Regions from separate parts of the Sorangium sp. So ce119 genome, predicted to be linked through region 2. Evidence: riboswitches for the same ligand, from Rfam matches in the RefSeq annotation. Region 2 holds a riboswitch; the other holds the start of a gene.
What was found. Region 2 has a riboswitch for cobalamin ahead of WME76_RS01670 (energy-coupling factor ABC transporter permease). Riboswitches for the same ligand answer to the same signal wherever they lie in the genome.
Positions count from the first base shown of each region.

Region 1 (7,397 bases), on a different replicon from region 2:
CCGATGATCATCCCCTCGTAGACCTCGACGCCGGGGACGATGAAGAACATCCCGCGCGGCTGCAGGTGGTGCAGCGCGTACGGGGTCGCCACGCCGGCGCGATCGGCGACGATGGCCCCCGTCGGGCGGCGCATCATCGGGCCGCCCCAGGGCGCCCAGCCGTCGAACATCGTGTTGAGCAGGCCGGTGCCGCGCGTCGCGGTCAGGAACTCGCCGCGGAAGCCGATGAGCCCGCGCGACGGGACCCGGAACTCGAGGCGGGCGCGCCCGAAGCCGGGGTTCGTCATCTTCACCATCCGGCCGCGCCGGCCGCTGAGGCGCTCGGTCACGATGCCGACGTAGGTGTCCGGCACGTCGACGACCACGAGCTCGATCGGCTCCATCACCTCGCCGTTGATCTCGCGCGTCACCACCTCGGGGTTCGAGAGCTGCATCTCGTACCCCTCGCGCCGCATCGTCTCGACCAGGATCGCGAGCTGGAGCTCGCCGCGGCCGAGCACCACGAACGTGTCCGGCACCTCGGTCGGCTCCACCCGGATCGCGAGGTTCTTCATCGCCTCGCGCTCGAGCCGCTCCTTCAGGTGGCGGCTCGTCAGGTACTTCGACTGCTTGCTCTTGCCGGCGAACGTCGACGTGTTCACGCCGATCTTCATCTTGATCGTCGGCTCCTCGACCACGATCCGCGGCAGCGCCTCGGGCTGCCCGAGATCCGCGATCGTGTCGCCGATCGTGACCGAATCGAGCCCCGCGATCGCGACCACCTCGCCCGCGACGGCGCTCTCGACCGGGACGCGCTTCAGCCCCTCGTAGGCGTAGAGCATCTTCACGTAGCCGCGCGACTGCCCGCCCTCGCCGAGCAGCGCGACGTCAGCGCCGGACCGGGCCGTGCCGCGGACCACGCGGCCGACCGCGAGCCGGCCCACGTAGTCGTCGTGCGTGGTGTTGCAGACGATGACCTGGAGCGGCCCGTCGGGGTCGCCCGAGGGGCCGGGGACGCGCTCGAGGATGGTCTCGAAGAGCGGCTGGAGGTCCGTGGCCTCGTGCTCGAGCTCGCGCTTCGCCTGGCCGAACTTCGCCACGGCGTAGAGCGTCGCGAAGTCCTGCTGCGGGTCGCTCGCCTCGAGGTCGCAGAAGAGGTCGAACACCTCGGAGAGCACCTCGTGGGCGCGCGCGTCGCTGCGGTCGATCTTGTTGATGACGACGATGACCGGGAAGCCGCGCTGGAGGCACTTCGAGAGCACGAACCGCGTCTGCGGCAGCGGGCCCTCGGCGGCGTCGACGAGGAGCAGCGCCCCGTCGGCCATCATCAGCGTGCGCTCGACCTCGCCGCCGAAGTCGGAGTGGCCGGGCGTGTCGACGATGTTGATCTTGACCCCGCGGTACCGGATGCTGGTGTTCTTCGCGAGGATGGTGATGCCGCGCTCTCGCTCGAGGTCGTTCGAGTCCATGACCCGCTCGGCCACGACCTCGTTCTCTCGGAAGGCGCCGGACTGGCGGAGCATGTGATCGACGAGGGTCGTCTTCCCGTGGTCGACGTGGGCGACGATGGCGATGTTGCGGAGATCGTTACGCGGCATATACGGCGGCGGCCGTGTAGCACGCGACCCACGGAGGAGCGAGCCCATCCTCGCCAGAGCCCGAACGTCCGGCCCGCGCGGCAGACGTCGCGCGCAGGGCGCGCGAGGCAGGGTTAGCGAGCGGGGTGAGCGGGAGCGTTGACAGCCGAAGCCGCGCCGCAATAGGGTGCGCGCCGCGTTGGTGCCTGGGCCCTTGCCCAGGCTGAATAGGGAACCCGGTGAGATTCCGGGGCTGCCCCGCAGCGGTAAGCGAGAACGACCTCCACGACGAGCACTGGCCCGAGAGGGCTGGGAAGCGGTGGACAGTAGGAAGTCGGCAAGGCCGAGACGCTCGCAAGCCCGAAGACCTGCCATCGCCCGGCGATAGAGAGACATCTGGCGCCGGTTTGGCCTGGGAGCCTCGAGGGAGGCGGAGAGGTCCGAGCCGCCGCAGCCGTCCGCGCGCGTCCCGGAGTCCGACCCGCCCCCCGCGCGACCTCCCGTTCGCCCGCGGGGGCGAGAGGTCGGCCCGGCGCGGTGTGCGACGGACAGGCCTCTTCTCCTCGCGGTGCTCGGCGCGAGCGGCCCGGAGCCGCCCTGCGCGCCGCCACCGAAGGAGGACGCGCATGCCGCGCGCGACGATCACGAAGCGGAACGGACGCTGCTTTTCACGACACCTGCTCGCCGCGCTCTCCACCTCGCTCGCCGCCGCGCCGCTCGCGCGCGCCGAGGGCGAGGTCCCCGAGGCGCCCGCGGTCGCCGACGCGGCCGCGGTCGCCGAGGCGGCCACGGGCGCGTCCCCCGACGGCGACGCGGGGACGCCCACGGACGGCGGCGGGCCGATCGAGGTCACCGTCCACGCGGAGAGGCCGGGGAGCGAGGCCGCCTCGCGCGTCTCCGTCGGGCACCGCGAGCTCGAGCTCAGGCCGAGGCTGCGGCCGGGCGACATCGTCGAGGCGGTCCCGGGGCTCTTCGCCGTGCAGCACGCCGGCGGCGGCAAGGCGAACCAGTACTTCCTCCGCGGGTTCGACGCGGACCACGGGACGGACGTCGCCTTCTTCGTCGACGGCGTCCCCGTCAACATGGTCAGCCACGGCCACGGGCACGGGTTCACCGACCTCTACTTCGTGATCCCGGAGCTCGTGACGGGGCTCGACGGCGCCAAGGGGCCTTATACAGCGAGCATCGGCGATTTCGGCACCGCGGGCGCCGTCAACCTCCGCTTCGCCGAGAAGCTCGACGAGAGCCACGCGCAGCTCAGCGTGGGGCAGTACGGGATCCGGCGCGGCCTCGTGATCGCCTCGCCGGATCTCGGCGACGCCTGGCGCGCGGTGGCGGCGGCGGAGGTCTACCGGAACGACGGGCCGTTCCTCAGCCCCGAGCGGCTCGAGCGCTTCAACGTGGTCCTGAAGGCGACGCACGATCTCAGCCCGACCGGGAAGATCCAGATGACGTGGATGTCCTACGGGTCGACCTGGCACGGCTCCGGTCAGGTCCCCGCGCGGGCCGTGTGCGGCGAGGGCGAGCAGGGCCACCCGGGCCCGCCGCCGCCCGCGTCCGAGCCGCCGTGCATCGATCACTTCGGCTCGGTCGACCCGACCGAGGGCGGCGCGACCGAGCGGCACATGGCCTCCCTCGCGTACACGACGGCGTGGCGGGACGCCGACCTGAGCGCGATGGCGTACCTCGTTCGCTACCGCTTCACGCTGTACTCGAACTTCACGTTCTTCAGCGAGGACCCCGTCCACGGCGATCAGATCGAGCAGAACGACGACCGCGTCGTCGGCGGCGCCGATCTCCGGCTGCGCCGGAGCTTCGAGTACCGCGGGGCGAAGCTCACGACGTCGCTCGGCGCGCAGATCCGCGCCGACGCGATCGACAAGTCGCTCCACCACGACGAGGCGCGCGAGCGGATCGAGGAGCGGGGCAGGGCCCACGTCGACGAGGGCCAGATCGGCGTCTATGTCGAGGAGGACGCCCGGATCCGGCGCTGGCTCCGCTTCGTGGCGGGGCTGCGCGGGCAGTGGATCGACGTCAACGTGGACGATCGGCGCGAGGATCTCGGCGCGACAGGGAGCCGGTCGAGCGGCTTCCGGGCACAGATGCAGCTCTTCCCGAAGCTCACGGCGATCGTCTCCCCGGTCGATGGCCTCGATCTGTTCGCGCACTACGGGCGGGGCTTCCACTCGAACGACGCCCAGGGCGTGGTGCTGGGCGAGGGCGGGGCGACGCTCATCACCCCCGCGACGGGCTACGAGCTCGGCGCGAGGGCCACGCCGCTGCGCGGCCTGACGCTGAGCGCGGCGGGGTTCCTCCTCGATCTCGACTCCGAGCTGGTCTGGAGCGGGGACGCCGGCGTCACCGAGCCGTCGGCGCAGACGCGGCGCTACGGCCTCGAGATCGGCGCGCGCTACCGGCTCGGGAGCTGGCTCTTCGCCGACGTCGACGCGACCTTCACGCGCGCGCGGTTCCGCGCGAACGCGGGCAACGGGAGCGCGGTGGCCCTCGCGCCGACGCGGACGCTGACCGCGGGTGTCGGCGTCCGCCCGACGTTCGGCGCGTTCACGCCGTTCGCCGCGCTCCGGGTCAAGTCGATCGGCGCGCGGCCCGCGACCGAGGACGAGTCGCTGACCGCCGAGGGGTTCACGGTGATCGACGCCAACGCGGGGCTGCGGTGGAGGGACGTCGAGGTGGCCGTGGACGTCCAGAACCTCCTCGACGCGACGTGGCGCGAGGTCCAGTTCGCGAGCGAGTCGCGCCTGCCGCACGAGCCGGCCGCGGTCACCGGGATCCACTACTCGCCGGGGTGGCCGTTCACGGCGATCGGGCGGGCGACGCTGTACTGGCGGTGAGCGGCGCGGCGCCGCGCCCGTTGCGAAGGCGCCGGCCCTGGGCTTCCATGCCGCCCGCCCGTGTCCTCGCCCCCGCTCTCCCTGCTCCGCACGCCCCGCGCCCGCGCGGAGCTCGTCGCGAACGGCTGGGAGCTGTTCTCCGCGCTCCTGTTCCTCTCGGCGGTCGTCCCCGCGGCCCTCACGACGCCGTGGCCGGCCATCCTCCTGCTCGCCTCGATGGCCCTCTCGGCCGCCCTCTCGGGCGCGCTCGTCCGGCGCGGCGACCGCGGCTTCGCCATCGCGGCGGCGATCCGGACCCTCTCCTGGCCGCTCGCCGTCCTGCCGCTCGCCGGCCGGGGCGCCCCCGCCGCGCCCCCCTCCTCGTGGCCCAGCCCGCTCGGGATCGGCCAGGCGACCCCGCCCGCGTGGCTCGGCCTCCTCGTCACCGCGGTCGCCTTCGGCGTCATGGCCGGCGGCATGCGCCGCGCCATCTACCGCGCCGTGCTCCGCGCCGACGCGGCCGACGGCGGCGCCTCCGAGGCCGCCTCCGCGCGCGCGCTCGCCGCGGCGCTCCGCCCGCGGCTCGCGGAGTCGGCCACGGCCGCCGGCATCGTCGGCGGGCACGTGATGCTGCTCTTCGCCGTCGCGTTCCTCCGCACCCAGAGCCAGGTCGTCTTCCAGGCGTGGTTCGAGGTCGTCCCGCTCCTCGCGCTCTCCGGCACCCTCGGCTTCACGCTCGCCGTGCGCCCCGCCACGCGCGCGATCGTCGCCGCCCTCGAGGCCGGCCCCTCCGGCGACAGCGCGCTGCTCGCCCGCGGCCTCGCCCGCGCCGAGCGGCTCCCCGACGTGCTCGCGTACCTCAACTTCGCGCTGTGGCTCGCGTGCACCGCGATCGGCGTCGCCTACGTGCGCCCCGGCGCCGCCTTCACCCTCGCCGACGGGCTCATGCAGCTCGGCTTCGGCGCGCTCTTCGGCTTCGGCGTCTCGTTCTACCAGCGCGCGTGGCACAAGGACTCGGTCGCGCGGGCCGTCGACCTGCTGCGCGCGTGGACGGGCGCGCAGGAGGGCGACGACGCGCTGCGCGGCGCGGCGCCCATGCCCCTCCGGCGGCGCATGCTCCGCGACTTCGGGCTGCCGCTCCTGTTCACGGGGCTCCTCTCGCTCTTCTCGTCGATCGGCCTCTACCGCGCGCTCGCGACCGGCTCGTCCTTCAACGAGGACTTCAACGCCGTCACCGCGCTCTTCGCGTCGTTCTCCCTCCTCGTGCTCGCCGCCCTCGGCGTCGTCGCGCGGGCGGCGCGCGAGCTCTCCCGGCCCATGGCGCAGCTCGCCCGCGCCGCCGACGAGGTCGCCCGCGGCGAGCTCGACGCTGTCGTGCCGGAGCTGTCCGGGCCGCGGGAGGTCGTCGGCCTCGGCGAGAGCGTCGAGCGCATGCGCCAGGCGCTGTCCCGCACCATCGCCGAGCTCGAGCGCGAGCGCGCCGGCCTCGAGGAGAACGTCGCCGCGCGCACCGCCGAGCTGACGCGCGCGCTCACCGAGCTCCGCCGGGCGCAGGCCGCGCTCATCCAGGGCGAGCGGCTCGCCTCGATCGGCGAGCTCGTCGCCGGCGTCGCGCACGAGATCTACAACCCCCTGAACGCCATCGCCGGCGCCGCCCAGCCGATCGAGGAGCGCGCCGCCGAGCTGCGCGCCGTCCTCGACGCCTACCGAGCGGCCGAGCACGAGCTCCCGGAGGACCGCCGCCGCGCGCTCGCGGCGCTCCGCGAGCGGCTCCAGGCCGAGGCGGCGCTCGACGACCTCGTCGGCATCTCGACCCTAGTCCACCGGGCGGTCGAGCGCAGCGTCCGCATCGTCACCAACCTGAAGAGCTTCTCGCGCGTCTCGGGCGAAGCGCTGCCCGTCGACCTGCACGCCGGGCTCGAGGAGACGCTGCTGCTGCTCGGCCCGCGGCTCCGCCAGGCGCGCATCGAGGTGATCCGGCGCTACGGCGAGCTGCCGCCCGTCACCTGCCGGAGCGGCGAGATCAACCAGGTGTTCATGAACCTCCTCGTGAACGCCATCCAGGCGCTGGAGGACGCGAGCGCCGCCGCGCCCTCCTCGCCGGGCGCCGCCCGACCGGACGCCGCGCCGTCCACCCCCGCCTCGCCGATGAGCGCCGCCTCGGCCGGCGGGGGACCGGGCGCGGGCGGGGCGGCCCCGCGCGCGCCCCGCGCGCCGGCGATCTGCGTCGAGACCTGGATCGACGAGGACATGGCGGCGGTCGCGATCGTCGACAGCGGCCCCGGCGTGCCGCCCGACCTCGCGCAGCGCATCTTCGATCCGTTCTTCACCACGAAGCCGCGAGGGCAGGGGACCGGCCTCGGGCTCTCGATCTCGACGGACATCGTCCGTCGGCACGGCGGCACCCTCACCCTCGCGCCCTCGCCGGCGGACGGCGGCCGCGGCGGAGATCCGCGCCGCGGCGCGCTGGCCGGGGCGCGCTTCGTCTGTCGCCTGCCCCTCGATCCTCGCCCGGGCAGCGCCCGCCCGCAAGCCGACGCGCCCCCGGCCGCGCGCCCCTCCGCGGACGCTTGAATGCGCGCGCAAGCGGCGCCGATCTCCCACCCCGCCCCCACGCGGAGCGCGCGCGAGATTCATCTCCACCCGATCGCGGGCCCGTAGACCGGCTGTTTCAAACCGGATACCTTCAGCGAGCGATCCGACTCACCGCACAGCGCAATAAGGCCCCTTAGACAGGCGAAACGCACTTCGGGGAGCGCTGAGGAGAAACGAAGGCACCATGGAGCGCGCGATTCAGCGACCGGCAGGTCCCAAGGCTTCGAGCACCGATCCGTTGATCGGGAAGGTCGTGGCCGGCCGGTACCGGCTCGAGGCACGGCTTGGCGAAGGCGGCATGGGCGTCGTTTACCGCGCCCGTCACGTGCTGATCGACCGGGTCGTCGCCCTGAAGCTCATCCGGCCCGATCTCCGCGGAGAGACCCATCTCCGCGCGTGGATGCTGCGCGAGGCG
Region 1 covers NZ_CP150311.1:857,624-865,020, reverse strand. Annotated here, with positions in the region: gene typA (translational GTPase TypA) at 1-1,625, opposite strand, end outside; cobalamin riboswitch at 1,740-1,946, shown strand; gene WME76_RS47610 (TonB-dependent receptor) at 2,183-4,408, shown strand; gene WME76_RS47605 (ATP-binding protein) at 4,469-6,961, shown strand; gene WME76_RS47600 (serine/threonine-protein kinase) at 7,167-7,397, shown strand, end outside.
Region 1: linked by a shared signal. The riboswitch ahead of WME76_RS47610 (TonB-dependent receptor) and the one ahead of WME76_RS01670 (energy-coupling factor ABC transporter permease) in region 2 are both predicted to bind cobalamin.

Region 2 (7,397 bases):
GCTTGCCCATCTCGCGCGCGTACACCTCGGCGAGCTTCAGCCGCAGCGTGCGCTGCACGTCGGTCGGGAGGAACGTCGCCGTCCGGAGCCGGCCCTCGACCGCCTCGACGAACGGGGCCCAGGAGCCCGCCGCCCGCGACCAGGCCTCGAGCAGGTCGAGCCCCTCCTCGTCCGGCCTGAGCTCGTAGGCGCGGCGCGCGTAGCCGAGCGCGCTCGGCTTGTCCGAGAGCGGGCCGCCCGTCACCGCCGCGAGCTTGCGCAGCATGCCGACCTGCGCCTCGGCGTCGTCCGTCGCGTCGAGGAGGATCTCGTAGAGCGCCGGCAGCCGGGCCCACTTCTCCTCCTCCTCGTAGATCGGCACGAGCGCCGCGGCGGCGCGCGCGTCCTTCGGCGAGACGCTGAGCACGCGCTCGTACGAGCGCGCCGCGCGCTCGGGCGCCTTGAGCTGCTCCTCGAAGATCCGCGCCGCGCGGAACGAGATGTCGAGCTTCGTGGCCGGATCGGTCGCCTTGTCCGCCGCGCCCGAGAGGAAGTCCACGAGGCCCTCCCAGTCGTTCTGCGAGGCGTAGAGCTCCTCGAGCCCGTCCCAGTCGCCCGCGGCGAAGTACGCGTCGCGCAGGACGCGGAGCGCGCGCGCGTGCCCCGGCGAGAGCGTGAGCACGCGCCGCCACGTCCGCGCCGCCGCGGCCTGATCCTTGAGGCGCTCGGCGTACACGGCCCCGAGCTTCTGCAGCGAGACGAGCCGCGCCGCGTCGTCGGGCGCGAGGTCGACGCGCCGCTCCAGCACCTCGGCGACCGTGGCGAAGTCCTTCTCGCGCTCGGCCTGCTTCTCCAGCGCGTCGAGCACGCCGGGGGCGCTCGGATCGAGCTCGAGGATCTGCTTCTGCAGCGCGATCGCGTCCGCGCCGCGGTCGAGCCGCTCGGCGGCGAGCTTGGCCATCTCGCCGAGCAGCTCGATCTTCGCGGCGCCCTCGGCGCTCTCGAGCTTGCGCTCGTAGAGCGAGTAGAGCTGCGGCCAGGCGCGCCGCTTGAGGTAGAGCTCGCGGAGCTTCTGCTGCGCCTCCTCGTCGATCGGCTCGACCGTGAGCAGCGCCTCGTACGCGGCGATGGCGTTCTGCACGTTCGAGAACTGGTCGAACCAGCGCCGCGCGACCGCGCGGTAGAGCCCCGCCTTCTCGGCGCGGCTCTCGGTCAGCTCGGCGAGGCGCTGCTGGTACGAGAGCAGGTCGCGCCAGCGCCCGAGCGCCTCGTAGATGCGGGTGAGCTCCCGCACGGCGTCGACGTCCTTGTCGTCGAGCTGGACGATCTGGGTGAGCACCGTGACGAGCGCCGCGTCGTTCTTGGCGCGGTCGCGGTAGATCCCGGCGATCTCGCGGAGCACCGCGACCCGGCCGGCGACGTCGTCGGCCGGCGTGCGCTCGAGGTCCTGCCGGTGGAGCTCGACGAGGGCGTTGTACCCCTCGGTCTGGAGGTAGAGGCGCTTCAGGGCGTCGCGCGCCTGGCGGTTCTCCGGGTCGGTCCGGAGCACCGACTTGTACTGCTCGATCGCCTTGGCGGCGTTCTCCTGCGACTCGGCGAGGCGCGCGAGCTCGGTGGCGATGGCGCGCTTCTCGGCGCCGTCGGGCAGGGCGCGCTGCGCGTCGGTCAGGATCGTCGTGAGCCGCGGCTTGTCGCCGCGCTGCTCCAGGACCTCGCGGTAGAAGTTGAGCATGCCGGCGTGCGCGGGCTCGGCGCGGCGCACGCGGTCGAAGTAGGGCTCCGCCGCCTGGGGCTGGCCGCGCATGCGCCAGTGGACCATGGCGATCTGCACGAGCATGCCGAGCTCCTCGCCGGGCTTGACGCCGCCGCTGCGGAGCTGGTCCTCGTAGAGGGCGACGAGGCGATCCCAGTCGCCCGCGGCGGAGTACGCCTCGGCGAGGAACGAGAGCGCCTCGGGCTGGCCGGGCGAGAGGTCGAGCACCTCCTCGTAGGCCGCGATCGAGCGCGCCGGGTCGCTCAGGTGGGTCCGGATGGTGCGCGCCGCGCGGAGGCCCGCGGCGATGCGGTCCTCCTTGAGCTGGGCCTCGGCCTTGACGAGCGTCTGGACGCGGACGACCGCCTCGTAGTCGCCCGCGGTGGAGAAGGCGATCTCCGCGAGGCTCGCGGCGCGGCGGTTCCTGGGGTCGAGCTCGAGGGCGAGCTGGAGGAGCTCGGCGATCCGCTCGCCGAGCTCGGCGCGGCCGTAGCGGTAGCCGATGTCGGCGGCGCTCGTGTAGAGCGCGCTCTTGAAGGCGCCGTCGGTCGCGCCCTCGGCCTCGGCCACGTAACGGTCGACGAGGTCGCGCCACCGCTCGCGCTTCGAGGCGTCGGTCTCGAGCGCCTCGGCGGCGGCGTCGTCGTCGGGGCGCAGCTCGAGCAGCCGCTTGTAGGCGGCCGCGGCGCGGTCCACGTCGATGAGCTCCTCGTGGTAGACGCGGGCGAGCTCCGCCTGCATCGCGCCCTCGACGGCGCTCCCGGCGGCGAGCGCGATCTCCAGCTCGAGGAGCCGGGCGACGGCCTGCCACTCGTGCCGCTGCTCGTGCCGCGCGCGCGCCGAGCCGAGCAGGCGCTCGACGTCCCCGGCGCCCGCGCTGCTGGTCGGAGCGGTCACGCCCTCCGCGAGCTCGTTCCAGGCCGCCTCGTTTTCAGGCTCATCCTGCAGGCGCCCAAGGGCCATCCGAATCGTCTCAACGCTCATCGTCTCTCCGCGGACCTCGCGAATTCGGTCCGGTCCGTTCACGGGCCGGCCGAAGATAGCCGGGCGGACGACACGGTTTCAAGGATCCTCGCCCCCGCGGGTCGGGAAGCGCGGGCGGAGCTTTCGCGCGCTTCTGCGCCGGGGACGTCCGCCGGCCGCGGGGCGCGGGATCGGCGGGATCGGCGGTTCACCGCGCGCGCGGCTTCGGCTATCAACCGCGGCCATGGAAGCTACGACGATCAAGCGCTTCGGGGTGATCGGCGCGGGCCAGATGGGGCGAGGCATCGCCCAGGTCGCCGCGGCCGCGGGCCTCGAGGTGGTCCTGTGCGACGTCTCTAGGTCGCTGGCCGAGTCGGGCAAGGCCCAGATCGCCGCGATCCTCGCGAAGCAGGTGGAGAAGGGCAAGATGGCCGCCGAGGCGCGGGAGGCGCTCCTCGGCCGGGTCGCGGTGGCCGACGGCATCGCCGGGCTGTCGGAGATCGACCTGGCGGTCGAGGCGGTGACCGAGAGCTTCGACGTCAAGAGCGGCATTTTCAAGCTCGCCGACGCGGCGATGCCGAAGGGGGCGATCCTGGCGTCGAACACGTCGTCGATCTCGATCACGCGGCTCGCGGCGGTGACCAGCCGGCCTGAGCTGGTCATCGGCATGCACTTCATGAACCCGGTGCCCCTGATGAAGCTGGTCGAGCTCGTCCGCGGGGTGCAGACGTCGGACGCGACGTACGAGGCCGTCCGGGCGCTCGCGGTGGGGCTCGGCAAGACGGTGATCACGTCGAAGGACCAGCCGGGGTTCATCGTGAACCGGATGCTGATCCCGTTCCTCAACGAGGCGTGCTTCGCGCTCCAGGAGGGGCTGTCGACGCCGGAGGACATCGACGCGGGGGCGCGGCTCGGGCTGAACCATCCGATGGGGCCGCTCGAGCTGGCGGACCTGATCGGGCTCGACACGGTGCTGTCGATCGCGGAGGTGCTGCACCGGGAGTTCGGGGACTCGAAGTACCGGGCGCCCACGCTGCTGCGGAACCTGGTGGCGGCGGGGTGGTACGGGAAGAAGAGCGGGCGGGGGTTCTACGTGTACGACGACAAGGGGCAGAAGACGGGGCGGGCGGTGTAGGATCCTGCAGCGGAGCCAGCGGTGTAGGATCCTGCAGCGGAGCCAGCGGGGGAGGGGGCGCCGCGCGGGGGGCCGGCGGGGGCCCCTCCCACAAACTCGCGCCTTTTGGGGGGCTATTGCCGTGGGAGAGGGTGGGTCGGTCCGGGAGGGCATCTCGAGGAGCGGGCCGGCGCTCGGGTTTGTGGGGCCCTACCCCGCCGGCCCCCCGCGCGGCGCCCCCTCCCCCGCTGGCTCTCTCTGAGGGGCGGTGGGGGGGTGGGGGTTGGCAATGACTGCGTCGGCCACCCCAGATCAGCGGATGACGCGGTCGGGGAAGATCTGTGGCCGAGATTCGAGCGGTCCCAGCAGAGATGGCAGTACCGCAGAATGGTTGACGGGCCCCCTCCTGCCCAAAAACAAGGGCCTTCCGCGCGCCAGGACTCGTGCCCTCGGAGCGATGAGCAGCGGTACCAGGCTCGCCGGCTCGCTCGCTCGTCGCGTCAGCCACGGTCCTCAGCATAGCAGCCCCGGGCGGGCACATCACGGCGCCTCCCGCGGCGCTCGGCCGCGCTTCCCCCCGGCGCGGCGCGCTGCTAACCACCGGTCATGACCGCTCAAGAACAGCAGCCGGGGGTCCCTGCTCGCGGTGCCCTCCAGTTCGTCGCCGTCGAGCGCGCGGGGCACGTCGCCACCGTGACCATCCAGCGACCCGACAAGCTCAACGCCCTGAACCCCGCCGTGCTCGGCGACCTCACCGCCGCCTTCCAGGAGCTCCTCGCGCCCGCCGAGGGCGACGAGGTCCGCGCGGCCGTGCTCACCGGGGCCGGCAAGGCGTTCGTCGCGGGCGCCGATATCGCCGAGATGGCGGCCATGAACAGCATCGCCGCGAAGCGGTTCGCGGACGCGGGACACCGGCTCGCCGACCTCATCGAAACGGCGCCGTTCCCGGTGATCGCCGCCGTGAACGGCTTCGCGCTGGGCGGCGGGTGCGAGCTCGCCCTCGCGTGCGACTTCATCTACGCGGCGGAAGGCGCCAGGCTCGGGCAACCCGAGGTGAACCTGGGCGTCATCCCGGGGTTCGGCGGGACCCAGCGATTGCTGCGCCGGGTCGGCGTCGGCCGGGCCCGCGAGCTCGTCTATTCAGGAGACATGATCACCGCCGAACAGGCGCTCGCCATCGGGCTCGTCAACGCCGTCTTCCCGGCCGCCGAGCTCCTCGCGCGCGCCCGCGAGACCGCCCTCAAGATCGCCTCGCGCGGGCCGCTCGCCGTCGCCGCCGCCAAGCGCGTCCTCCTGCGCGGCGAGAGCCTCGACCTCGCCGCCGCCAACGAGCTGGAAGCCCAGGCGTTCGCCGCCCTCTTCGGCAGCGAGGACCAGAAAATCGGAATGAAAGCGTTCCTGTCGAAATCGCAGGCCGCATTCACCGGGAAGTGACGAACAGCGCATAAAAAAAGACCGCGCATCATGCCGGAGGGGGGACCCAACATGAGCGCGGCGGGGGAACCGCGCCGGAACACCAACCGTCCGCCGCGGCGTACAAGAAAGACCGCATGCGCTCCGGGCTGGGGGGCTGCGCCGGCGCGCATGCGGTGACCAGAGTGTGGCACCCGAGAGCCCGCTGTCGATAACAAAGTGCAAGGCGTGCGCGCCGGTGCGCGAATCGCTCACGCCACGAAGGCAGCCGGGCGACCACGCGCGCACGCCCGAATTCATGGAATGCACGTCCGAGCCGGGCATACCCATCCATACGAGACAGCATTCGACGCGACGAGCTCTTCGGGTCCCGAGAAGAGAGAGCACCAAAGCCCGCTCGCCTCGTCAATCCGCGCTCGGCACGACGCAGCACGGCAGGCGCTGGACGTCGGCTCATGTAAGTAAAGAGCCAGGACGAACCAAGCGCCCTGCGACGAGAAACGTAGCGGCGCTCACGACCGAACCCGCAAGAAACCCCCTGTGAACGCATTCCCAGGCGGGCGCCGGGCGAGCAGCGTCCAGGCGCGTGGAAAGTAAAGTGTGTTTACCACGGAAGCACGAAGGCCAGAAAGTGACCAATCGGCCCCGGTCGTGCGTCTCGGTCAATTTCTCGGCCTCCAGCAATGCGTTGATGGATAAGGAGAAGCTCGCTCCCTGACGCCGCCTGGCTGCTCGGCGGGCGGAACATCGCGCGCGCGGCGCACCACGGCGGCACCGGACCGTCCGCTCGCGGGCACGTGAGGCGCGACGCGGGAGGCGAGCACGGCGAGCCACGGCGAAGAGCGCCGGCCCCTCGGACGAGGGCCAGGACGGCACAGGGCGGGCTGGACGGCGAGGGCGCGGCGCGACCTCCTTGACGCCGGGCGCGAAACGGGACTACCGAGCATCCATCTGACAATCTGTTTCCTCGGGTGCCCTCAGGGGCATAACAGGGAAGCCGGTGCGAATCCGGCGCGGTCCCGCCACCGTGAATGGGGAGCTGCATCCGAAGACCACTGGGCCTCCTGAAGAGACCCGGGAAGGTGGACGCAGCGCCGGGAGCTCGAACAGCTCCCCGAACCCATGAGCCGGGAGACCTACCCGAGTCCCACGAGGTGCAGCTTGCGCACGTCTTCGTGGCGTTCGGGTGCGGACTTCACCCGGAGCGCCAACATCGGTCTTCCCGGCCGCCCCGTCGTCCTCTTTACCGCGTTCCTGGCCGCATCGCTCGCCGTGAGGCCCGCGGCCGCGATGCACCTCGCGGAGGGCGTCCTGCCGCTCGGGTGGTGCGCGGTCTGGAACGCGCTCGCCCTGCCCTTCGTCGCGATCGCCCTCCACCTGCTCCGGCAGCGCACCCAGCAGGACGCCTTCTACAAGCCGTTCGTCGGCCTCGTCGCCGCCGCCGTCTTCGCGATCTCGTGCATGCCCGTGCCGGTGCCGACCGCGGGGACGTGCTCCCACCCGTGCGGCACCGGGCTCGCCGCGGTGCTCATCGGGCCCTGGATGACCGTCCTCGTCACCGTGGTGGCGCTCCTCATCCAGGCCCTCTTCCTCGCGCACGGCGGGCTCACCACGCTCGGCGCCGACGTCGCGTCGATGGGCATCGCGGGCGCCTTCACCGGGTACCTCGCCTTCCGGCTCGCGCGGCGCTGCGGCGCGAACCTGTGGGTCGCGGGGTTCCTCGCCGGCGTGACGTCGGACTGGGCGACGTACGCGACGACGGCGCTCGAGCTCGCCCTCGGGCTCGCCGGCGAGGGGTCGGTGACGTCCATGTTCACGGCCGTCGCGCTCGCCTTCGTCCCCACCCAGCTCCCGCTCGGCCTCCTCGAGGGCGCCATGACCGCCGGGGCCCTCGTCTTCCTGCGCTCCCGGCGGCCCGACATCCTGGAGCGGCTCCGGGTCGTCCCGCTCGCCGCGGGGGCGTCGTGACCCGTCCGCCGAGGCTGCACCGGCCGGCCGCGGCGCTCTGGCGCGCCGCGCTGCCGCTCGCCGCGGCGCTCCGGCTCACCGCCGCGCTGCCGCTCGCCGCGCTGCCGCTCGCCGCGGCGCTCTGGCTCGCCGGGTGCGGCGACGCGTCCTGGGACGGCGTCGACGAGGCCGTTGTCCGCCGCGTCGCCGAGGACGCGGGGCGCCACG
Region 2 covers NZ_CP150310.1:417,657-425,053, reverse strand. Annotated here, with positions in the region: gene WME76_RS01685 (tetratricopeptide repeat protein) at 1-2,695, opposite strand, end outside; gene WME76_RS01680 (3-hydroxyacyl-CoA dehydrogenase family protein) at 2,940-3,830, shown strand; gene WME76_RS01675 (enoyl-CoA hydratase/isomerase family protein) at 4,416-5,243, shown strand; cobalamin riboswitch at 6,175-6,380, shown strand; gene WME76_RS01670 (energy-coupling factor ABC transporter permease) at 6,513-7,190, shown strand; gene WME76_RS01665 (hypothetical protein) at 7,187-7,397, shown strand, end outside.